3 regions of the Pseudomonas sp. GW823-FHT02C02 genome follow, and region 1 is predicted to be linked to each of the others. Evidence: predicted binding sites of a transcription regulator. Region 1 holds the regulator's gene; each other region holds the start of a gene.

Region 1 (5,919 bases):
AAGTCAAAAAATTATCTGGTTCTGGCAACCACCAGCCAGAAACAGGTTCTAACGGCCGCTTATCACAGTTACAAGCGCTGCGGGCTCGCTGGCTGCATCCTGACTAAACTGGATGAAACGGCAAGTCTGGGCGAGGTGTTGAGCCTGGCGATCAGTCATGAATTGCCGGTGGCTTACCTGACCGATGGCCCGCGTATTCCGGATGATTTGCATCTGCCGCGTCGTCATCAGTTGGTCAGTCGTGCCGTCAGCGTGCAAATGCAAGAAGAACCCAGCGAAGAAGCCATGGCTGACATGTTCGCTGATATTTACCACAGCCCGACCAAGCAGGTTGGCTGAGGTGCTAATGAACCGTTTTTGTACCTACATCGATGGTCTGCCATGCATTGTTCAGTTATTGAGCGCGCAGCCAGTAATGTGGCCTCCGTCTATGCAAGACAAGGTAAAGAAATAACATGGGCAGCATGCATCCCGTACAGGTGATCGCGGTGACCGGCGGCAAAGGTGGCGTCGGGAAGACTAACGTGTCAGTGAACTTGTCCCTGGCTCTAGCTGAGCTCGGCCGGCGCGTCATGCTGCTGGACGCCGATCTGGGGCTGGCGAACGTCGACGTCCTCTTGGGGCTGACACCCAAACGTACCCTGGCCGACGTGATCGAAGGCCGCTGTGAGCTGCGCGACGTTCTGTTGCAGGGCCCTGGCGGTATTCGCATTGTCCCGGCCGCGTCCGGCACACAGAGCATGGTTCATCTGAGCCCGGCTCAACACGCCGGTCTGATCCAGGCCTTCAGCGATATCGGCGACAACCTCGATGTCTTGGTGATCGACACCGCTGCAGGTATTGGTGACTCGGTAGTCAGTTTCGTCCGCGCAGCGCAAGAGGTCTTGCTGGTGGTGTGCGACGAGCCGACCTCGATCACCGACGCCTACGCGCTGATCAAACTGCTGAACCGCGATTACGGCATGAACCGCTTCCGCGTCCTGGCCAACATGGCCCAGAGCCCGCAGGAAGGTCGCAACCTGTTCGCCAAGTTGACCAAGGTCACGGACCGCTTCCTTGACGTCGCCTTACAATACGTCGGCGCGGTGCCTTACGACGAAAGCGTGCGCAAGGCCGTGCAGAAACAGCGTGCCGTCTACGAAGCCTTCCCGCGTTCCAAGTGCGCCCTGGCGTTCAAGGCCATCGCGCAGAAGGTCGACACCTGGCCGCTGCCTGCCAACCCGCGTGGGCACCTGGAGTTTTTCGTCGAGCGCCTCGTGCAACAGACCGCAGGACCCGTCCTATGACAGCCAGTGGCTACAACCTCTACAAGAAGTCGGCACGTGACGCGCAGTACGAGCTGATCGAGCGTTACGCGCCACTGGTCAAACGCATTGCTTACCACTTGCTGGCGCGTCTGCCGGCCAGTGTTCAGGTTGAAGACCTGATCCAGGCCGGGATGATCGGCCTGCTGGAAGTATCGACCAAATATGACGCCAGCAAAGGCGCGAGTTTCGAGACGTACGCGGGCATTCGAATCCGCGGCGCGATGCTCGATGAAGTGCGCAAGGGTGACTGGGCGCCACGCTCGGTTCACCGCAATACCCGCATGGTCAGTGACGCAATTCGCTCGATTGAAGCTAAAACCGGTCGTGACGCTAAAGATCATGAAGTTGCGGCCGAACTCCAATTGAGTCTCGACGATTATTACGGGATTTTGAACGACACCCTGGGCAGCCGGTTATTCAGTTTCGACGATCTGTTGCAGGACGGCGAACACGAAGGGCTGCACGAGGATGGCGCGAGTGCACATCTGGAGCCGTCACGCGATCTGGAAGATGAACGCTTCCAGGCCGCGCTGGCGGACGCGATTGCCAATTTGCCGGAGCGTGAGCGACTGGTGTTGGCGCTGTACTACGACGAAGAGCTGAACCTCAAGGAAATCGGTGAGGTCCTGGGGGTCAGCGAATCGCGGGTCAGCCAGTTACATAGCCAGTGCGCGGCCCGTTTGCGGGGGCGTTTGGGGGAGTGGCGAGCGCGCTGAAGGCAGTGTGGGGACACTGCGAACGAGGCCGGTGGGGTGTTGAGCTGCACCGGTCGCGATCTGTTGTGCTCCAGACAGTCATCGAGTGCATTGCCGGATTGATTGAAATGGCGCGTCCAGGTGCTGGGCGCGTTTAAGACTGCTTGGAGGTCGAATTGGACAAGAACATGAAAATCCTCATCGTTGATGACTTCTCAACGATGCGGCGGATCATAAAAAACCTGTTGCGTGACCTTGGGTTCACCAACACGGTCGAGGCCGACGATGGCACTACTGCCATTCCGGTTCTCAACAGCGGGAGCATCGACTTTCTGGTAACGGACTGGAACATGCCTGGCATGACCGGTATCGATCTGCTGCGTCACGTGCGCGCCGATGAAAAGCTCAAGCACCTGCCGGTGCTGATGGTGACCGCCGAAGCCAAGCGCGAGCAGATTATCGAAGCAGCCCAGGCCGGTGTTAACGGCTATGTGGTCAAACCCTTTACGGCCCAGGCGTTGAAAGAAAAAATCGAGAAGATTTTCGAACGCATCGGTTGATCCACTGCGCCACGGGGGAGCTATGGAGCATAACGAATCTTCACTGGGCGATTTTGAATCGACCCTGAAAAAACACGCGGTCGAACTGGTCGAAAGCCTTGAAAAGGGCAGGTTCGGCGACGCTGTGCAACTGATCCATGAGCTCAATCAGACCCGTGACCGCGGCCTGTACCAGGAAGTGGGCAAGCTCACTCGCGAGCTGCATAGCGCGATCGTCAATTTCCAGATTGACCCGAACATGCCGCAAGCCGAGGAAGTGTCGCAGATCACGGACGCCACCGAGCGACTGGGGTATGTGGTCAAGCTGACCGAGGCTGCGGCCAACCGCACCATGGACCTGGTGGAAAACGCCACGCCGCTGGTCAATGGCCTGAGCGCTGAAGCTCAGGCATTGAGCACCGACTGGGGGCGCTTCATGCGTCGCGAAGTCGGGGCTGAAGAGTTTCGCGAACTGGCCCGGCGAGTCGACGGTTTCCTGACACGCAGCAGCGAAGACAATCGCACGGTGTCGAGCAACCTCAACGACATATTGCTGGCCCAGGATTACCAGGACCTCACCGGTCAAGTGATCAAACGCGTGACCCAATTGGTCACCGAAGTTGAAAGCAACCTGCTCAAGCTTGTGCTCATGGCCAGTCAGGTAGACCGCTTTGCGGGTATCGAACATGACCGTGAAGCGATGCTCGCTGAAAAAGATCCGCAAAAACATCTCTCTCAGGGTGAAGGTCCGCAGATTCATGCCGATAAAAGAGAAGACGTTGTGTCCGGTCAGGACGATGTGGACGATTTGTTATCCAGCCTAGGATTTTAGAGTTTTAGCATTTTAGGTTTTTTAGGTTTTTAGACCTCAGGAGCACCCCCTTAATGAGCTTCGGCGCCGATGAAGAGATCCTTCAGGATTTCCTGGTTGAGGCCGGCGAGATTCTAGAGCAACTGTCCGAACAGCTGGTCGAGCTTGAAAGCCGACCGGATGATGCGGACTTGCTCAATGCAATTTTTCGCGGTTTTCACACTGTAAAAGGGGGCGCCGGCTTCCTCCAGCTCAACGAGCTGGTGGAGTGCTGTCACATCGCCGAGAACGTGTTCGACATCCTGCGCAAGGGTGAACGTCGCGTCGACTCGGAACTGATGGACGTGGTTCTCGAAGCGCTGGATGCGGTGAACAGCATGTTCACCGAGGTCCGCGAACGCAGCCCGATTACGGCTGCCACGCCTAAATTGCTCGCGGCACTGGCCCGTCTGGCCGAGCCGCAAACGGCTGATGAATCTGCACCGGTTGCTGAAGTGGTTGAAGCACCTGCTGCTGAAGAATCGGGCGACATCACTGATAACGAATTCGAGCAATTGCTGGACTCGCTGAACGCCGTCAAGGCTCAAGCCGAAGCGCCGGCGGTTGCTCCAGTAGCGGCTGCCGATTCGGCGGCCGGCGACGAAATCACCGATGCCGAGTTCGAGTCGTTGCTCGATCAACTGCATGGCAAAGGCCAGTTCGCCGTCGACGCGGTGGCACCGTCCACTGCACCGGCTGCTCCGAAAGCGGCCGGCGACAGCTCTGATATTACCGACGACGAATTCGAAGCACTGCTCGACCAGTTGCACGGCAAGGGCAACTTTGCGGTGGACGCGCTGGAGTCGGCCATTGCCGCCGTACCCGCCTCGGCTGCGCCAACCGCGAAAGCGGCCGGTGGTGATCTGATCTCCGATCACGAGTTCGAATCGCTGCTCGACGAATTGCATGGCAAAGGCAAATTCACTGAAGTCGGCACAGGTGCTGCGGTGGCTGCTCCAGCCGCCAAGGCTGCTGCACCGAAACCGGTTGCCAAGGCGCCCGAGCCGAAAGCCGAAGCGCCGAAACCGGCGGCTGCCGCTGCACCGGCTCCAGCCCGCGCACCGTCCGCGCCGCCACCGGAAAAACCGGCCAGTGAAGCCGAGACCACCGTGCGGGTTGATACCGCGCGTCTCGACGAAATCATGAACATGGTCGGCGAACTGGTATTGGTGCGTAACCGCTTGGTCCGTCTGGGCCTCAACAGCGGCGACGAAGCCATGTCCAAGGCTGTGTCGAACCTCGACGTGGTCACGGCCGACCTGCAGACCGCGGTCATGAAGACCCGGATGCAACCGATCAAGAAAGTTTTCGGGCGCTTCCCGCGCCTCGTTCGCGACCTGGCTCGCCAGCTCAAGAAAGAGATCAACCTGGAGCTGGTCGGCGAAGAAACCGACCTCGACAAGAACCTCGTCGAGGCCCTGGCCGACCCGCTGGTCCACTTGGTGCGCAACTCGGTCGACCACGGCATTGAAGAGCCGGCCGAGCGCGAAGCGATGGGCAAACCTCGCAGCGGCAAGGTGATCCTGTCCGCAGAACAGGAAGGCGACCACATCCTGCTGTCCATCTCCGATGACGGCAAGGGCATGGACGCCGATGTTCTGCGCGGCATTGCTGTGAAGAAAGGGCTGATGGACAAGGATGCCGCGGATCGCCTCAGCGAGTCCGACTGCTTCAACCTGATCTTTGCGCCGGGTTTTTCGACCAAGACCGAAATTTCCGATGTCTCCGGACGCGGCGTGGGCATGGACGTGGTGAAAACCAAAATCGCCCAGCTCAACGGCACCATCAATATTTATTCGACCAAGGGCAAAGGCTCGAAGATCGTCATCAAGGTCCCGTTGACCCTGGCGATCATGCCGACGCTGATGGTCATGCTCGGCAACCAGGCGTTCGCGTTCCCGCTGGTGAACGTCAACGAAATCTTCCACCTCGACCTGTCGCGCACCAACGTGGTGGACGGCCAGGAAGTGGTGATCGTGCGGGACAAGGCACTGCCATTGTTCTACCTCAAGCGCTGGCTGGTCAGCTCCGCCGCTCACGAAGAGCAGCGCGAAGGCCACGTGGTGATCCTTTCGGTGGGTACTCAGCGGATCGGCTTCGTCGTCGACCAGCTGGTGGGCCAGGAAGAAGTGGTCATCAAGCCATTGGGCAAAATGCTCCAGGGAACCCCAGGCATGTCGGGCGCCACCATTACCGGTGACGGTCGCATCGCGCTGATTCTCGATGTTCCGAGCATGCTCAAGCGTTACGCCGCACGGCGTATTTGATTCTGGTGGAGCGGGGCGACTAAGCCTCGCTCCGTCCTAACGGAGTGTTTATGGCAGTCAAAGTCCTGGTGGTGGACGATTCGGGGTTTTTCCGCCGCCGCGTCTCGGAAATTCTTTCAGCGGATCCGAATATCCAGGTCGTCGGTACGGCGACCAACGGAAAAGAGGCGATCGATCAGGCGCTGGCCCTCAAGCCAGACGTGATCACCATGGACTACGAGATGCCGATGATGGATGGCATCACGGCAGTGCGGCACATCA
Region 2 (5,919 bases), on a different contig from region 1:
GGCGTTGTCGGAGGCTGCGTTGGCGATGGCGGCGGCGTTGTCTTGCTGGTTGCCGTTACCTGCCGCCACGTTGACGCCGACGTTGCCGCTCGCGCCTGCGGCCGAACTGCTCATCTCGGCCGAGTTTTCTGTCCCTTCATTCCAGATGCTATTGCCGGTACTGTTCTGCCGGTCCGTCGCATTGGCAGTCGCATTGATTGGGACCATTCTTGCAGGAGGGGTTTGTTGTTGGCCACCGTTGTGATGACCATGATGGTTGCCACGCCGATCATTTTGCCCAGCTTGTACAGCAACAGCCATGACCGCAGCAATTGCGAAAACCAAAGGCTTTAGTGCCATCGAAGGTTTCATGGTGATTCTCCGTACTTTATTTTAGGTTAAGTGTTGTTTCTTACCTTTTCGGGTCAATCCACGACCCTTACGCTCAGGGTATTGGCCATTCGGTTTCCCACCCCGGCGCTCTGATTCAACTGGATCACCCCACGGCTACCGGTGAATGCCTGGTCACTGGTAGTGACCTGGCGATGGCCTGGTGCAGAGTCAGTTGGATCGGAGTTGTTGAGCAGCGCCACGTTCTGTTGCATGAGGACGCTGTCGTCGATGCTTTGCGGCTGTTTACTAATGCTTATCCGCAGTGCGTTGGCTTGCTGGTTACTGGCGCCCGCGCTCTGGTTGACACCCAGTACGCCGTTGCCGTGACTGAAGGAGTCGCCCTGGATGTTGGACTGGGCATCAATTCTGGGGTCGACAACGGTGCGCAAACGCTGGCGAATCTGCGTGGTCGCACTGGCATTGGTACCAATAGCGATGGCCCTGGCGTTGGCCTGTTGCTGAAGATCGCCCGCCGCCTGGTTGACCGTGAGGTTGCCTTGGTACTGCATACCCGAGCCGTCGATGTCGGCGTTATTGATGACGGGAGGTTGGGCAAAGGTCGATGCACTGCAAAACATGGCGATCATCAGCAGCGAACGATTCATCTTAACGGTCTCCCGTTATGATTTTCAGAGCACCCAGGCCTTGCTGGATGTTGGAATTGACCATGTTGGCAATGCCATTGCCTGAATTTCCCGAACGTCCGGCAGGGAGGTTGGACAGTTGGGTTTGGTTGCTGATGTTGCCGCCCAGGTTGTTAGTGTTTTGAGTGACCAGGCGGTTGATGCCTGCACCACTGGCAACGTTGGCAAAATCGCCGTCGCTCAACTCGTTCGTTTGCTGGAGAATTTGTCTGGACGGGTTGGCATTGACGGTCGTGGGGTTAGGGTCGGGGATGAGCGGCGGGATGGTTGCGTTGCGGGTCTGCACATCACGTTTGATAGTAATGATGCCGTTGTCAGCCTGCACGGGCAGGCAGACTGTTGAGCCCAGCGCGCATCCGATCAACAGCAAGCTAAAGATGCTTCTATCAAATTTCCCCACGGCGGCAATTCCTTCTGTAAATGGAACGCTGGCCCTTATCAGCGTTGCGAGGTAGAGAGCAGAAGGTGTGCCGCTTTCGGTTATTCGTTTAAAAACAAATGGTTGAATTAAATTGTCGGGGTGGTCAAAAAAATTGTGTAACGCCACTGAGACAGAGCTACGCAAAAACGACATCCATGCGGGCGGCGGTGCACGCTGGGGGCGTTGAACGCAGGTTGTATCAGTGGCTTAACATTTTCTTGCAGGAACGCTCGGGCCGCTTTAGTTCGCGGGTTTGCGTGGGATTGGGTGTTTCAGGAATGGACAGTTGCAGCGGGGCGGGGCACTCCGGTCAGGCCTTGAGCAAACGTGTCACAGCCTCGAATGCGGCGTCCTTGCGCTGTTGCCAGTCACCTTGCAGCACCTGACAAGGTTGGCGGTGCAGGTCAAGCCATGCACGGCTGGCCTGAAAAAACGCCTGGCGTTCTGCCAGTTGCGGCTGGCAACGCTGCCCGTCGTCATGCCAGGCCACGGTTTCAGGGCTCAGCAGCAAATGCAGGTCGTAGTGCCGGGCCAGCAAGGCTTGCTCGATCCATGCCGGGCAATCGCTAAACAACGTGCGACTCCAAAGGATATTGCTTAAGAGGTGCGTATCGAGGATCAGCAGTGACGGTTGCCTGGCGCGTGCTTCGTCCTCCCACGAAAGCTGGCCATGAGCTATCGATGTAATGTCATCGTAGCGGGTTTCACGGGCTTCGCTGTCGATAAAGTGTCGAACGTACTCATTGACTAATATGCCGCCAAAATTGGCGTGAATCTCGCCCGAAAGCCAGCTTTTACCGCTGGATTCAGGGCCCGCGAGCACCAGCACTTTCATGCGCGCAGAGCCGAGTCGGCGCGCCATTCACGCCAACCTTGAACGGCCAGCAGCAGGAACAGTGCATAGAGGGCGGCGGTCAAGTACATGTCCTTATAAATGAACAGCCCGACGAAAATCACATCGACGGCGATCCACAACGGCCAGCATTGCACGCGTTTTTGCGCCATCCATAACTGCGCCACAAGGCTGAAACCGGTCAGCGCAGCATCAAGCCAGGGCTGCGCGGCATCTGTCCAGTGCGCCATGGCGGCGCCTAGCAGCAGACTGCCGATGGCACCGGCCGCAAGGCCCGCAGCGATCGATTTGCTCTCAAGCCGACTGACCTGCCGGCCGCTATTGGCTTCGCCCGCGCGGGTCCATTGCCACCAGCCGTAGAGCTGCAGCGCGGCGTAGATCACTTGCAGGAGCATGTCCGAATACAGCTTCACTTCAAAAAAGATCCAGCTATAAAGCAGCACCATGACCAGGCCGATCGGCCAGCACCAGGGGTTCTGTTTGACCGTCAACCAGACGGCGATCACGCCGAGGGTGGCGGCAAACAGTTCAAGGCCGGACATGGGGGTTCCTTGGTGAAAACGAAAGAGGGGGGCGGATTGTACCCAGAGAGAAGGCAAATGCGTTAGCAACCCGAAACTGGCGTCTGACGCACACTTGTGGCGAGGGAGCTTGCTCCCGCTCGGCTGCGAAGCAGTCGCAAAGGCGCTATCGCGGTTTACCTGAAAAAACGGGATTGCCTATTCAGGGCCGCTTCGCGGCCCAGCGGGAGCAGGCCCCCTCGCCACAGGGTTCTGTGTCTGCTTTTACACGCGGAACTGTTTGAGCAGGCTGTTCACCTGCTCGCTCAAGTCCTTGAGCCGAACGCTGGCCACACTCGATTGCTCGGCCGCCAGCGCGGTGCTGTGGGACAAGCCTGCCGCCTGGGTGACGTTCTGATTGATGTCTTCCACCACATGGGCTTGCTGCAGGGTCGCGCTGGCGATCGAGGCGTTCAGCCCGTTGAGGTTGCGCAGCGCCTGGCCGATGGCATTGAGGCTGGCGCCGGCCAGACCGGCCTGTTCGATGGTCAGTTGCGAGGCTCGACTGCTGTCGCCGATCACTTTCACCGCCGCTTCGGAGTGAGTCTGCAGGCGCTCGATCATCGACTGGATCTCCGCCGTGGACTTCTGGGTACGCTGGGCCAACAGGCGCACTTCATCGGCCACCACCGCAAAGCCACGGCCTTGTTCACCGGCGCGGGCAGCCTCGATGGCGGCGTTGAGTGCCAGCAGGTTGGTTTGCTCGGCGATGGAGCGGATCACCTCCAGGACACTGCCAATCTGGGTGCTTTCAGCGGCCAGGGTGCGAATCACTTCCACGGCTTGATCGATGGTGCCGGACAGTTTGTCGATCTGCTGCAAGCTGCCATCAATATTGATCTGCCCCTGCTGCGCCTGGGATTCGGCATCGCGCATTTCGCTGGCCGCATGCTCGGCATTCTTGGCCACGTCCTGCACACCGTAAGTCACTTCGTTGATCGCAGTCGCCACCAGCTCCATCTGCTGGGACTGTTGCTGACTGCGTTGCTGGGCCTGGGCGGCGTCATTGCCCAGTTCGCTGGACGACAGGCCCAGGGCGCTGGCGGACACTTGCAGCTCGCTGATCACCCCTCGCAGTTTGGCAGTGAAGGCATTGAAGTGCCGGGCCAGTTGCGTGACTTCATCCTGGCCATGGGTGTCGAGGCTGCGGGTCAGATCGCTTTCGCCGCTGGCGATGTTGGCCATGGCGTTCACTGTGTCCTGAAGCGGTCGCACGATACTGCGAGCGATCATGATCACCAGCAACGCCATGATCAGCGCAATCACCAGGCCGACGAACGAAGCCTTCCAGACCTGGCCGTAGAACTCGGCCTGCATGTCATCGATGTACACGCCCGAACCGATCACCCAGCCCCAAGGTTCGAACAATTTGACGTAGGAGGTTTTCCCGACCGGGTCGCTGGCGCCCGGCTTAGGCCAGCGGTAGTTGACCGTACCGGCGCCTTTGGCCTTGGCGACGGCCACCATTTCGTTGAACAGCGCAAAACCGTCCGGGTCGCGGATCGCCGAGAGGTTTTGCCCATCGAGTTTGGGGTTGGCCGGGTGCATCACCATCACCGGCGTCAGGTCGTTGATCCAGAAATAGTCGTTCTGGTCATAACGCAGCCCGCGCACGGCGGTCAGTGCCTGCTTCTGCGCGGCATCGCGGGTGAGTGTGCCGGCGGTTTCCAGGCCGTGGTAGTAAGTCAGAATGCCGCTGGCGGTCTGCACTACGTGCTGGGTTTTCTGGGCTTTTGCCTGGTATAGATCGGTATGGATCTGCTTGAGCATCAACACGCCCAACGTCAACAACATCAATACCGACACAATCAAGATGAGCCACAAGCGTCGGCTGATCGACACACTGCGCAAGCTGTTCATAACGCTGTCACTCCGATTTCTTTTTCTTGTAATAAACGATTGCCAGCATCCAACCACGCTTTGCCGGTCGGGCCTATACGACCCAAGTCTCATTACGCGGCAGCGTTATCGGGGCTTGTCTGATAGGATTTCGGCCCCGCGCGGAAAAACCTGAATCCAAGTTGATTTTTCACGGAGTTTTTACGGCTCCGTCTGGATCCTTTGCGCGCGGGACTTCAGCTACGCTTGGCGCGGTGAACGCTTAAAAAACTAATGGGGCATGCCTTGGCGCATCGCCTTTGGGGGATTGATGGAACTTTGGACCGCCTTGCAGGCATTGATTTTAGGGGTTGTAGAAGGGCTGACGGAATTTTTGCCCATTTCCAGTACCGGTCACCAAATCATAGTCGCGGACTTGCTCAACTTCGGTGGCGAACGCGCGATGGCTTTCAATATCATTATCCAGCTCGGGGCGATCCTGGCGGTGGTGTGGGAATTTCGCCGAAAGATCTTCGACGTGGTCGTCGGTTTGCCGACACAACCAAACGCCCGGCGTTTTACCGCCAACCTGTTGATCGCTTTCCTGCCTGCGGTGGTATTGGGGGTGATTTTTGCCGATCTCATCCACGAATACCTGTTCAACCCGATCACCGTGGCCACGGCCTTGGTCGTGGGCGGGATCGTGATGTTGTGGGCGGAGCAGCGTCAGCATGAAGTGCATGCCCACACTGTCGACGAAATCACCTGGAAAGATGCCTTGAAAGTCGGGTTCGCCCAGTGCCTGGCCATGATTCCCGGGACCTCGCGTTCCGGTTCGACCATCATCGGCGGCTTGCTGTTCGGGTTGTCGCGCAAGACGGCCACCGAGTTCTCGTTCTTTCTGGCGATGCCGACCATGGTCGGTGCGGCGGTGTATTCGGGCTACAAATACCGCGACCTGTTCGTACCGGCTGATCTTCCGGTGTTTGCGATCGGCTTCGTCACGGCGTTCATCTTCGCGATGATTGCCGTCAGAGGCTTGCTGGTGTTCATCGGCAGCCACAGCTACGCGGCATTCGCCTGGTATCGCATTGCGTTCGGCCTGTTCATCCTGGCCACCTGGCAATTCGGCTGGGTCGATTGGGCCGCCGCACGCCCATGAATGACTCCAGCGCGCGCAACAATCCCGGACGCAGGTCCGGGGGCGAGCGGGTCCAGCACCCTCGGCTGAAATTGCTGGTGTTGGCGATC
Region 3 (5,919 bases), on a different contig from region 1:
GCGAATCAGCGGCCCGTTCAGGCAGTGGATCGCCCGCTGCAACGCTTGGGTCAGCAGCGATGCTCGGTCCTTGCTGAAGCGCGGGGTGATGCGCACGACGATCTGTTTGTAACCAATCGCCAAGTGATTTTGCAGGGCCTGGCAGAGGTTGGCGATCTTGCGCGAACGCTCGTCGAGCACTATCGCCTGGTGCAGGAAATGCCGTTCCAGGTGTTTGCAGACGTAATACACCTCGGGTCGCAACAGTTCGAGCAGTTGCAGGCGATTGTCGCTGGGGGTGAGCAGCTGGTTGAGTTCGCTCAAGCCTTGATAGAGCAGGCGAGCGGTTTCACCGATGTTTGCTTTGGGCAGGTTGGCGATCCAGCGCTTGAGGTCGCGTGGCGTCGGTTCACAGAATGTCAGGCGCAATTGAGCCGGGATCGGGGCGCGTAGCAGCAGGTGAGGGCTGGTTTCATTCATGCCGTAGAAAAACTCCAACCGGGAAATGGGCAGTGAATGATCTGACTGTAGCAGTTACGGATGTCGACCGTTTGTCTGTCAGTCGAGTGCTGCCCGGGCGTACTACTAATCTGACACACGTGCGACTGGATACGCACGGTCGTGCGGCCTGCTGCCTACGCAGGGCAGGTCTCTTGTAACTTCAAGGAGATGAGGTTCATGTCTAGATACGTAGTGGCAAATCAATGGGGCGGTAGTTCGGCACCCTGGCATCCGGGCGGAGACTGGACGTTGGGTGCGAGGGACAACCAGAACGTGGTCGCGATCGAGATCAAATCGGGCGATGGCGGGAAGAGCTTCACCGGCACCATGACTTACGCGGGTGAAGGTCCCATTGGCTTCAAGGCTCAGCGCACGGGCCAGAACCAGTACAACGTGGAAAATCAGTGGGGCGGCAATGACGCTCCATGGCATCCGGGTGGCAAGTGGGTCATCGGCGGCCGTGATAATCAGAACGTTGTGGCGTTGAGCGTCACCTCCAGTGATGGAGGGAAAAACCTCAGTGGCACCAATACCTACGCCAACGAAGGGCCGATCGGCTTTCGTGGACAGATAGAGTAACGGCGCTACCGAAATGTCCGCCCCTTCGAAGACGTTCGACGGGGCGGATTAGCCAATCAGGCTGTTGGCAGGCCCAGCGCCTGGCCCATTTGTACTGGCGACAGGGCGCCGAGCCCTTCAGCCCACTTCACCTGATCCGGTCCGAACAGCACCACAGCGGTCGAACCCAGCTTGAAGCGACCCAGTTCCGCACCTTTTTCCAGATGGATTGGCGCGCGGGCGGCTTCGTCGTAACGGAAGGTTTTCAGCTCGCGTTTCGGCGGCGTCACCAGCCCGGCCCACACGGTTTCAATCGACGCCACGATCATCGCGCCCACCAACACCACGGCCATCGGCCCGCGCTCGGTGTCGAAAATGCACGCCACACGTTCGTTGCGGGCAAACAGTTCCGGCACGTTTTCGGCGGTGGTCTGGTTGACCGAGAAAATCCGGCCCGGGATGTAGACCATCTCGCGCAGGGTGCCGGCCAGCGGCATGTGCACGCGGTGGTAGTCTTTCGGTGACAGGTAAATCGTCGCAAAGTCGCCGCCCATGAACGGCGCAGCATTGGCGGCATCACCGCCCAGCAATTCCAGCACGCTGAAACTGTGGCCCTTGGCCTGGAACACGCGGCCATGTTCGATCGGGCCGAGTTGGCTGACCGCACCGTCGGCCGGGCTGAGAATGGCGCCCGGAGTTTCATCGAGCGGGCGAGCGCCGTCTTTCAAGGCGCGGGTGAAGAACGCGTTGAAGTGCTCGTAAGCCGTCAGGTCTTCGACCAGCGCCTGGGACATGTCCACCTGATAGCGCTTGGCGAACCAGGCGGTAAAGGCATTCTTGAACCAACGCACGCGGCATTCGGCAATGCAGCCGGCCAGTCGCGAGAGCAAGTGGTGAGGCAGCAGGTATTGGCTGAGGATAAACAAACGCTTATTCATGGACTGTCCTTAAAAACCTTAAATCTCTACGGGCGTATCGGGGTGGTTGCCCCATTCGCCCCAGGAGCCGGCGTAGCCTTTGACCCGCGGATAACCGAGGGATTTGGCCACCAGATAAGTGAAGCCAGAGCGATGGTGAGTCTGGCAGTGGGTAATGACTTCTTTGTCTTTGGTGATACCGAGTTGTTCCAGGATCTGCGGCATGTCCGTGCGGATGCGCAGGTTGCGCGCTTGATCCATGCCGGCCGTCCATTCGAAATTCACCGCGCCGGGAATGTGCCCGGCCTTGGCTGCCAGGACTTTCTCGCCGGAGTATTCCAGTGGGCCGCGCGCGTCCCAGATCGCCAGGTCGGCGGCACCGAGACGGCTTTGCAGGTATTCGCGGGTGGCGGTCGGCTCGTCGTGCAGGGTCAACGCCACCGGGCCGCCAGCGGGGGCCGGGATTTGGATCGACATGGGCATGCCTTCCGCCAGCCAGGCTGTCAGGCCGCCGTCGAGATAGTGGTAGTTGCGATGGCCGATGACATCGAGCAGCCAGATAAAGCGCCCGGCCCAGCCGCCGCCTTCGTCGTCATAGACCACGTAGGTGGTATTGGCGTTATGTCCCAACTCACCGAACAACGTTTCGAGTGCCGCTTGCGGCGGCATCAGCCCAGGCGCAGGAGCCTGGCCGAGTTGTGTGCGTTTGGGATCGACAAAGCGTGCACCGGGAATATGCCCTTCGGTATAGCGGGCACTGCTGGTCAGGTCCACCAGAATCAGTTCGCGGGACTCAAGGCGAGGGAGCAAGTCGCTCGGCTCGATGACCAGCGCCAAGCCAGAGAAGTCAGACATGTGAGGTCTCCAGAGCACAAAAGGGAGGATTGTAGCGCAGCATTCATTGACCGCGCTGGCTAAAGCTATGGAGTGCCTTTTCAATGCACTGCGCGGTTTTGCCGAAGGCTTGCACGGTGATTTCCGAGAACGGCCCGCCGCCCTGATCCGCCACAACGACCATGATCACCCGACCATTGTTGACCAGCGAGCGCAGCAGCAGGTGTTCGCCGCGAAACTGCGCACGCAGGCTGGCGGGTAGCAATGCCGAGAACTGGGCGTTGTTGGCCGGGGTCAATCGCACCTGGGCCTGTTGCGAGAGCAACCGTTGCAGCACGGTGCTCTGACTCACGACCAGGTTTAGCCCCGCCGCTTCCTTCGCCAGCCCGGCTGTTTGATGCGCACGCAAATTGGCGTGAGTGCGGTCAGCCATCAATATCATCACTCGACGCATACCGCATGCGACCAGTGCGTCCCGGGCCGACGTGGTCAAGTGCATCGCATTGGTGAAGCGGCTCGGCTCAACCAGCAGTTCAGCACATTGTCTACGCCATGCCGTCAGGTTTTCGGTGGTCGGTGCTGGTGCCGGCAGCAACCCGGCGTGAATGCGGTTCACGCCCGAGGGCCAGATCAACGCTACGGCGGGGTGCCAGATGTCCGGCATGGCGTGCTGGTGCGCGCTGTTCACGGCTTGTTGATGCAGTTGCTGCTGCACGTCGCTCATCGGCATTTGCAGGTAAAGGCTGGTCAGGTATTGCCAGCGCTCGCTGTGCGGGCTGTCCCAGGCCTGTTGCGCCGACAGTGCCAGCCCATTGGCCAGCAACACGGTATTGGCCGGTTGGTTGAGCCAGCGACGCAAGGTCGGATCGTCATCGAGGCGGTTTTGCTGGCGCAAGGGATGCTCGCTGTCCCGGGCAATGCGCAGGACTTTGACCAGTTCGCGCTGCTCGTTGAGCAGCAGGCGATAACCTTGCTGCACCCAGATTGGCAGGCGCCAGATGTCCACCAGCGCCTGGCAGATGTCCAGCAGGCGAACGCCGAACAGGTCCTTTTCGACTTTGCGCGCTGACTCGCCTTTATGAATGACCCGCAGTTCCCATTCTTCGAGCAACTGCGGATGAGTCAACGCCATCGGCCAGAGCGGCGAGAGAAACAGCAGGCTGCCCCAGTGGATGTCCTGCCAGAGCCGCGCCAGGCGAGCGGCAAAAAAACCGTTGGCCTGTTGGGTCGCGTGCTGGCTGATCATCTGCAGCTGACGCAACGCCACCGGGATCTGTGATTGCGGTTCGGCAGGCAACCGGGCGAGCAATTCCTCGGTGCGTTTCAACCCGAGACGATTGATCGCCACCTCAAGGTTTTCCGCCGGGTCGGTCATGCTGCCGTGGGTATGACGATTGGCTTCACGAATCACGCTCAAGGCCAGGGCCGGGCTGTCCTGCAACAATTCGGCGATGTCGCGAATCGAGCTGCGGTTGTCGGCGAGGGCCTTGCAGACACGGTCGTGACTGTCTTGCGGAACCGGCAGACGCACGCCATCGAGAAGCTTGACCCAGCCTTCAAGAGTGGTTGGTTTTGGGATCGGGGTGTTCGTTTCGTTAGCCATGGTTGGACGTGATCATCGTCTGCATTACCTATGCCCAGAGAGGGCTAAATTAGCTTTTCGCTTGAACTGGCTATAGTCTGGCGCAGTTTTGCCGATAAGTAGAAGAAGAGATTTTTTAACTTCCGAATATGACCTTGAACCCGACTCAGTAAGTGCTCTCCTACCTATGGCTAAAATAATCGGCATCATCGTCGTATTCGCGAGCGTGCTCGGCGGATACGTGCTTTCCCACGGCAAGATTGCCGCCCTGATTCAACCTTTCGAGGTGATGATTATCGGTGGTGCGGCCCTCGGTGCATTCCTGCAGGCCAACCCAGGTCACATGTTCAAACTCGTTCTCAAGAAAGCGCTGGGAATGTTCAGTTCGCGCTTCAACCACACGTTCTATCTGGAAGTGCTGGGCCTGATCTACGAGATCCTCAACAAGAGCCGCCGCGAAGGCATGATGGCGATCGAAGGCGACATCGAAGACGCCGCCGCGAGCCCGATCTTCGCCAAGTACCCTGCGGTTCTGAAAGATGACCGCATGACCGCTTACATCTGCGATTACCTGCGCATCATGTCCTCCGGCAACATGGCGCCCCATGAGCTCGAAGGTCTGTTCGACATGGAACTGACCAGCCTCAAGGAAGACCTCGATCACCCGTCCCACGCCGTGAACGGCATCGCCGACGCCATGCCTGGCTTCGGTATTGTCGCGGCCGTATTGGGTATCGTGGTGACCATGGCCTCCCTGGGTGAAAGCGATCAGAAAATGATCGGCTTACACGTGGGTGCGGCACTGGTAGGTACTTTCTTCGGTATTCTCGCCGCCTACGGCTTCTTCGGCCCGCTGGCCCATGCCCTGGCCCACGAAGCCAAGGAGGAGCTGAACGTCTACGAAGCCATCAAGGCTTCGCTGGTTGCTTCGGCTTCCGGCATGCCGCCATCGCTGGCAGTGGAATTCGGCCGCAAGGTTTTGTACCCGGCGCACCGTCCTAGCTTCGCTGAGCTGGAACAAGCGGTTCGCGGTCGCTAAGTCATGGAAAACAACCAGCCGATAATCATCAAACGCGTAAAAAAATACGCGGCCGGACATCACGGGGGCTCCTGGAAAATCGCCTTCGCGGACTTCGCGACGGCGATGATGGCGTTCTTCCTGGTGCTGTGGTTGCTGTCCACCGCCACGCCGGAACAGAAGATTGCCATCGCCGGTTACTTCAAGGACCCGGTCGGTTTTTCCGAAAGCGGCACGCCATACATCATCGATCTGGGCGGCTCCCCGACCCTGGCGCCGGAGAACACCCTCAACCCTGAGGTGAAGTCTCAGCCGCAGCCGGACCGAGTCACCGTCGACACCGACCAGGTCGAAGGCATGGCCGAACAGGTGGAGAAGGAACGCCTGGAACTGTTGCTGCAAGAATTGCAGAACAAGGTTGATGAAAACCCGCAGCTGCAAAAATTCAAGGACCAGATCCTGTTCGAAATCACACAGGACGGCTTGCGCATCCAGATCATGGACGCGGAAAACCGGCCTATGTTCGACTC

What was found. Region 1 encodes FliA, which starts transcription of late flagellar genes. Its sites were predicted from a motif close to CTAAAGTTTNNNNNNNNNNNGCCGNTAA; they were not measured.
Region 2: a site for FliA is predicted at 4,838-4,865, ahead of AC1ROI_RS01420 (methyl-accepting chemotaxis protein). Genes of this name have one in related genera too.
Region 3: a site for FliA is predicted at 4,463-4,490, ahead of motA (flagellar motor stator protein MotA). Genes of this name have one in related genera too.

What each region holds. Positions count from the first base shown of each region.
Region 1 covers NZ_JBXAJV010000015.1:107,950-113,868, reverse strand. The annotation lists gene flhF (flagellar biosynthesis GTPase FlhF) at 1-339, shown strand, start outside; gene fleN (flagellar synthesis regulator FleN) at 456-1,286, shown strand; gene fliA (RNA polymerase sigma factor FliA) at 1,283-2,023, shown strand; gene AC1ROI_RS24325 (chemotaxis response regulator CheY) at 2,191-2,562, shown strand; gene AC1ROI_RS24320 (protein phosphatase CheZ) at 2,585-3,373, shown strand; gene AC1ROI_RS24315 (chemotaxis protein CheA) at 3,427-5,658, shown strand; gene AC1ROI_RS24310 (protein-glutamate methylesterase/protein-glutamine glutaminase) at 5,709-5,919, shown strand, end outside.
Region 2 covers NZ_JBXAJV010000001.1:329,190-335,108, reverse strand. The annotation lists gene fapC (amyloid-like fimbrin subunit FapC) at 1-351, opposite strand, end outside; gene fapB (fibril amyloid subunit FapB) at 405-977, opposite strand; gene fapA (functional amyloid chaperone FapA) at 979-1,416, opposite strand; gene AC1ROI_RS01430 (AAA family ATPase) at 1,748-2,272, opposite strand; gene pnuC (nicotinamide riboside transporter PnuC) at 2,269-2,832, opposite strand; gene AC1ROI_RS01420 (methyl-accepting chemotaxis protein) at 3,076-4,710, opposite strand; gene AC1ROI_RS01415 (undecaprenyl-diphosphate phosphatase) at 5,000-5,830, shown strand; gene AC1ROI_RS01410 (DUF1294 domain-containing protein) at 5,827-5,919, shown strand, end outside.
Region 3 covers NZ_JBXAJV010000012.1:196,972-202,890, reverse strand. The annotation lists gene AC1ROI_RS21620 (cyclic-di-GMP receptor FimW-related protein) at 1-459, opposite strand, end outside; gene AC1ROI_RS21615 (lectin OAA family protein) at 658-1,059, shown strand; gene asd (archaetidylserine decarboxylase) at 1,116-1,976, opposite strand; gene AC1ROI_RS21605 (rhodanese-like domain-containing protein) at 1,995-2,810, opposite strand; gene AC1ROI_RS21600 (HDOD domain-containing protein) at 2,854-4,392, opposite strand; gene motA (flagellar motor stator protein MotA) at 4,559-5,410, shown strand; gene motB (flagellar motor protein MotB) at 5,414-5,919, shown strand, end outside.